2 regions of the Lysinibacillus sp. FW301-JW8 genome follow, and region 2 is predicted to be linked to the other one. Evidence: riboswitches for the same ligand, from Rfam matches in the RefSeq annotation. Region 2 holds a riboswitch; the other holds the start of a gene.
What was found. A riboswitch is a leader RNA that binds a small molecule or an ion and turns the genes downstream of it on or off. The one in region 2 is predicted to bind lysine.
Positions count from the first base shown of each region.

Region 1: another riboswitch for lysine. It lies ahead of AC3WOM_RS15205 (transporter substrate-binding domain-containing protein); the one in region 2 lies ahead of AC3WOM_RS18690 (amino acid permease).

Region 1 is NZ_JBYTBB010000036.1:36,978-40,404, forward strand. It holds gene AC3WOM_RS15195 (amino acid ABC transporter ATP-binding protein) at 1-290, opposite strand, end outside; gene AC3WOM_RS15200 (amino acid ABC transporter permease) at 303-1,028, opposite strand; gene AC3WOM_RS15205 (transporter substrate-binding domain-containing protein) at 1,217-2,074, opposite strand; lysine riboswitch at 2,193-2,379, opposite strand; gene odhB (2-oxoglutarate dehydrogenase complex dihydrolipoyllysine-residue succinyltransferase) at 2,753-3,427, opposite strand, start outside.
Region 2 is NZ_JBYTBB010000051.1:15,930-19,356, forward strand. It holds gene AC3WOM_RS18685 (CynX/NimT family MFS transporter) at 1-852, opposite strand, end outside; lysine riboswitch at 1,031-1,207, shown strand; gene AC3WOM_RS18690 (amino acid permease) at 1,291-2,754, shown strand; gene AC3WOM_RS18695 (response regulator transcription factor) at 2,937-3,427, shown strand, end outside.

The DNA of each region.
Region 1 (3,427 bases), on a different contig from region 2:
AATACATTATGGTTGTTAAATAAGTTAAATTGCTGGAAAACCATACCCAAATGTGTACGATACTTTTGAATGTTATGCTTATCATCAAGAATATTTTCACCTTTGTAGATAATCTGCCCACCACTTGGCGTTTCTAATAAATTGATGCAACGAAGTAATGTTGATTTACCAGATCCAGAGGAGCCGATTAAACAAACTACCTCACCCTTTTCTACTTGAAAATTGACATCCTTTAACACTTGGTTACGACCAAATGATTTACTTAAATGCTTGATGTTAATGACTGTCATTTGTGCGTCCCCCTATATTGCTTCTTTCTGTTCTTTTTGATAGGCATCTGGTCCATCAAGACGTTTTTCAACATATAATAAAATTCGTGATGCCGTAAATGTCATAATAAAGTAAAGGACACAAGCTACAAAGAATGATTCAAAATAGCGGAAGTTATTCCCTGCAATTGATTTTGTTTGGAAGAATAATTCCGTTACACCAATAACGTTTAAAACAGCAGTATCCTTAATATTCATTATTAATTGGTTCCCTGTTGCAGGTAATACATTTCGTGCAACCTGTGGTAGTACAACATGTAGCATGATCTGGAAATGATTCATACCAATAGCTGAAGCAGCCTCGTATTGACCTTTATCAATTGAAACAATACCACCACGCACAATTTCCGTCATATAAGCACCGGTATTCAGAGAAACTACTAAAATACCTGCTGTAATAAAATGCATGTCGATACCAAATGCTATATCCAATCCGAAGAAGACAACCATCGCTTGTACAATCATTGGTGTACCACGGAAGAATTCAACATAGCATGTAAGTATAAAATTAATCAGCTTTAAACTGTAAAATTTCACACCCTTTTTACGAACCGGAATGGTATGCATAATCCCGATGAAAAATCCGATAAATGCACCAATAATTGTACTAATACTCGAAATTAATAAGGTATAATACGCACCTCGTAAAAACATTTGCCAGTTATTCTCTACAATAGAGATAATCCATTCAAGACTCATGATGCTCCTCCTAACAACATTGTGTTGCTTGTTTCTTCTTTATATTCCTAGCTAACTAGCATGATGAACACGATTGTTCTACCATTTTATGAATAATGCAGCTAAGACATTATCATTATTTAGAGAGGTTCTCATTGAATAATGATGAAATGACATGCACGGACTAGCGAAGAGTCCGTGCATTCCTGTTACTGTGCTGCTGGTTGTTGCTGAATGGCATCTTCCATAATTGTTTGGCGATCATCTTCTGAAATTCCTTTTAAAATTTCATTGATTTTATCAAGATCTGCATCACCTTTGCGTAAACCAACTGCAATGGATGTATTAGAAGGATCTGTATCAAAGCCTTCCTCAAAAGCTATATATGTGAATTTATCATTAGCTGCTGCTGCTGAAATACCTTCTGGACGCTCTGCTACATAGCCATCAATTTTTCCTGCCTCTAGTGCTACACGCATTGCTGGGAAGCTATCCATAGCCGTTTGCTTTTGTACATCTTTGATTTGGTCAATCACTTTGTAGTTTGAAGTGTTTAATTGTGAAGTAATTTTAGCACCAGAGAAATCCTGGATTGATTTTGCTTTTTCATATTTACTGCCTTTTTTAATAACCATTACAAAATCAGAAGTATAATAGTTTTCAGTGAAATCAATTGTTTGCTTACGTTCTTCAGTAGGAGACATCCCAGCAATAATAGCATCAATTTTATTGGATTGAAGTGCTGGTACTAAACCATCCCATTCCATTTTTACAATCACTAATTCTTTTCCTAAACCCTCAGCAATTTTTTTTGCCATTTGAACATCATAGCCACCTGCATACTCTGCATTATCTGCAATTTTTACTGCGCCATTTGCATCATCTTGCTGTGTCCAGTTGAATGGCGCATAGCCCGCCTCCATACCAATACGGAATTCGCCACCGCCTTCTTCTTTGTCGGCTCCAGCATCACCTGAACCACCCTCTTTTTTGTCGCTCGTGCCACATGCAGCTAGCACAATTGCCGTCATGATAGAGATCATTACTAACAACCATTTTCTTTTCATGAAAAACTCCCCTTTTCTGTAAAAAAATAAGACAACTGTACTAAAAAAGACCTAAGCTTTGAACTTAGGTCTTACCTTTAATTGACAGTTGCCCAAATCCTCACTATAATTTCCATGTTTCTGAGATAGCACAACCTAGTAAATGTGGAAAGTAATTTACTAGGACAGTCCTGCAATTATTCACTGCAGACCCAGTATAAAAGTACGAGCTCCTTTTATACTTCGGCGATATTTCCTTCTCCATTGCGTCTTCGCTTGCTTGTACTCAGCAATGAACTAATAAATACCGCGCCTCTACCTCACAATAGAATGAATGTGAGGTTTGTTTATTTAATTGATATTTAGATACTACTATAAAACTAGCCTATTCGTCAAGGTAATTTTATCATTTTTCTGATTAATGACAATATTAGGGTTTTATCTATCTTAAATTCATTATTTACTTTTGCAAAGTTAACAAATATATTGAAGCTTCAGCGAAAAAAATCGCAAATTATTACTATTGATAGTAAGCCTAGTAATCCAAAAGTACCTTATAAGCACAGTTGTGTTTGCCTCTATACGGTTCTATCCATCACTTTGGCTTTTCTATCAGCTAATTCGACCGTTCTATCCGTCTCTTCCACTTTCTATCCTTTATACACAAGAAAAAGCCCTGCGATGTGCAGGGCTTTGGCATTAAGAATTTAATAATAAATCTTCTGGGTTTTCAAGTAATTCTTTTACTGTTTTAAGGAAGCCTACAGAATCTTTACCATCGATAATACGGTGGTCATAAGAAAGAGCTAGATACATCATTGGGCGAATTTCTACTTCACCATTCACTTCAACTGGACGTTTTTTGATAGAGTGCATGCCTAGGATAGCAGCTTGTGTACCATTCATGATAGGTGTAGACATTAATGAGCCGAATACACCACCATTTGTAATTGTGAATGAGCCACCTTGAAGATCTGCTAAACCTAATTTTTTGTCGCGAGCTTTTTTCGCTAGGTCTGCAATAGCATCTTCAATTTCAGCAAAGTTTTTGCGGTCAGCGTCACGTACAACTGGTACCACTAAGCCTTCCTCTGTAGATACAGCCACACCGATATCAAAGAAGTTGTTTAAGTGAATTTCGTCACCAACGATTTGTGCATTCACATAAGGGTATTTTTTAAGTGCTGCTACTACAGCTTTTGTGAAGAATGACATGAAACCAAGTTTAGAGCCTGTAGACTCGAAGAATTGGTCTTTTTTACGAGAACGTAAAGCCATAACATTCGTCATATCAACTTCGTTAAATGTAGTTAACATTGCAGTAGATTGTTTTACTTCAAGTAAACGTTTTGCAATTGTTTGACGACGGCGACT
Region 2 (3,427 bases):
CTGAGACGTCATTTTACTAGCAATGATTGGCACGGCTAAAGCCATTGGAACTTGCGAAAATTGCATGATGGAGAACATCCAGCCTGCACGATCAGCAGCTAATCCTTGTGATATGTAAATTTCAGGAATCCATGCTGCAGTTGTATAAAATAATAATGATTGTAATCCCATAGCACCTGTTACTGCCCAGGTAACAGGGGATTTCCATAAAGGTATACGTTCTTTCGTTTTCTTAACAGCGGGCTCAGGCTTATTAAACTTTAATTGTGGAATCCAAATTAAAATGGTTAACACAACTAAACTAAGTGCAATAGCCAGTGCTCCTTGCCAGCCAAAAGATGATTGGGCAATAGGGTAGCTAATCCCAGCACCAAGTCCAGCTGTTAAATTCATGGACATTGTAAAAAATGCCATAAGCAAACCTACGTGATAAGGAAATTTTAATTTAAGTAATCCTGGAATAAGTACATTTCCAAATGCAATAGCAACACCAATTAGCATAGTTCCAAAAACGAGCAAACTTGTTGTTCCTAGAGAGCGCAGTACAATACCTACTGCTAAAAGAATAGTGGATAAAAATAATGTTAGCTCAAGTCCTAATTTACGTGCAACAACTGGTGCAAATGGCGATATAACCGCAAAGGCTAGAAGTGGAATAGTAGTTAGAAATCCAGCTAATACATTTGATATACCTAGATCTTCTCGTATAAAAGAAATAATAGGTCCCACAACTGTTAAAGGCATTCGTAATGTCGAGGCAATACAAATAACGCCAATGACTAATAGTAAGGTAGCTCCTCTCCAGCTAATTTTCCTGCTAGGATAACTAGTGGAATCTTCATTTGCTGTCAAAATTAATCCCCCCTGTTTACATTCAATTATAATTGAACCACTATATTACTTTATCACATTATTCAAAATAGTAGAATATTCATAAAATATAGAACTTTACTCGTCGTATTGAAATGTAAAATGTCTTATGTTAAACTTGAAGACATCATAAATTTAATAATTATATGCCTCATGTTTGTATTGAGGTAGAGGTCGCGGTATTTATGAGTATGCTAATGGAAATGACAAGCATTGACGAGATTAGCTGAAAGGAAATACTGCCGAAGTGTGAGGGGACTTGAAAACCTCATGCTGGGGCTGTCTCCGAAAGGAACAGAACTGTCACGTTTGGACAACGTGTTGAGCTATCATTTAGAAAAAACTGAGGATTAACTTAGCCATCACAGTGTTCATGTGATGGTATTTTTTTGCCTCTTATATTAGGAAGGACGCCATATCGTGAGTGAAATAAAAGTGAATCAGCTCGGTCATAAAGTGCCGAAGCTGAAAAAAGAATTAAAAAGCCGTCATATTACAATGATTTCTTTAGGTGGTACAATTGGTACAGGGCTATTTTTAGCCAGTGGTGGTGCCATTGCACAGGCAGGTCCTGGCGGGGCATTACTAGCCTATGCCCTAATCGGTGTCATGGTGTACTTTTTAATGACAAGCTTAGGGGAAATGGCAGCCTATATGCCATCCTCAGGCTCATTTAGTACGTATGCTACGAAATTTGTTGATCCAGCTTTGGGCTTTGCACTTGGCTGGAACTATTGGTATAACTGGGCTATCACAATTGCTGCAGAAATTGCGGCTGTATCATTAATTATGAAATATTGGTTCCCAGATAGCTCATCTGCATTATGGACAGTATTATTTATAGCTGTTGTGTTAACCTTTAATTTATTATCTGTAAAAAGCTATGGTGAAAGTGAATATTGGTTTGCCATGATCAAGGTGGTAACTGTGATTGTGTTCATTATTATCAGCTTATTAATGATTTTTGGTATTCTAGGTGGACAGGCACCTGTAGGCTTTACAAATTTCTTTATTAGTGATGGACCGTTTCATGGGGGGTTCCTTGCTACATTTGGTATTTTCCTTGCAGCAGGATTTTCATTCCAAGGAACAGAGCTTCTTGGGATTACAGCTGGTGAAACGGATGATCCTGGAAAAAATATTCCAAAGGCAGTAAAATCTGTGTTCTGGCGTATTCTTTTGTTTTATATTTTAGCGATTGGTGCGATAGGGATGCTGATTCCATTCACCGATGAACGTTTACTATCAGAAGACATCGCTGTATCGCCATTTACACTAGTGTTTGATCGCCTAGGTATTGCCTTTGCTGCTTCCTTAATGAATGCCATTATTTTAACGGCCATGCTATCAGCTGGGAATTCAGGACTATATGCATCATCTCGTATGCTATGGCAATTAGCGGTAGACGGGCATGCACCAAAATTTTTCGCAAAATTAAGCCGCCGCGGTATTCCAATCTATGCATTAATGGCGACATTAGCTGTAGGCTGTCTTGCATTTTTAGCATCTTTTTTTGGTGATGGGGTTGTTTATATTTGGCTTTTAAATGCCTCGGGAATGTCCGGCTTCATTGCTTGGCTCGGCATTGCATTTAGTCATTATCGATTCCGCCGAGCTTTCGAAGCGCAGGGCTTGGATCCTCAATTGCTGCCATATAAAGCAAAGCTATATCCTTTTGGCCCGCTTTTTGCCTTTACGGTTTGTATGATTGTTGTTATTGGACAAAATTATACGGCCTTTATGGGGGATAAAATTGATTGGTATGGAATACTCGTTTCTTATATTGGTATCCCGCTGTTTTTATTGTTATGGTTTGGATACAAAATCAAATATAAAACAAAAATGCTTCCGCTGAAAGAATGTGATTTAAGAGTGGAGGATTAAATTATTGAGCTGTTCTATAAGCCATCATCAATGGCTTTAGAACAGCTTTTTTATTATTTTGTAAATATCGAATGAAACGAAAAAAATAATATATGGTAAATTATATATAATCGTTTTCACCTTGATTTTGTTTTTTTAAAAGTAGTAATAATAAATAGATTTTAAAAGTGAGGTATATGAAAGTGCAAAAGCGTATTTTACTAGTAGAAGATGATGAAGCCATTAGGGAAATGGTGGAGAGTTATTTAACGATGGAGGGATTCCTTGTTACTTCAGCAGTGAATGGAGAAGAGGCATTGCAAAATTGTTTAAATAAACCCTTTGATTTAGTGATTTTAGATATTATGATACCGAAACTAAATGGATTAGAAGTTTTAAAGATAATACGAGAGCAGGCATCACTGCCGATTATCATTATGTCAGCTAAGGATAGCGATGTTGATAAAGCATTAGGGCTAGGATTAGGGGCAGATGATTATATTGCAAAGCCATTTTCAATGCTGGAATTTTCGGCACGTGTCAAGGCTGCCATTCGAAGAGCAACAAAATACGCCAATCATGTAGAGGATAAGAAAGATATATTAGAGATAGATAATTTATTAATCGACCTTGTTAATTTTTCAGTAGAGAAGAATGGACAAAACGTAAAGCTCACATCAAAGGAATTTGCTAT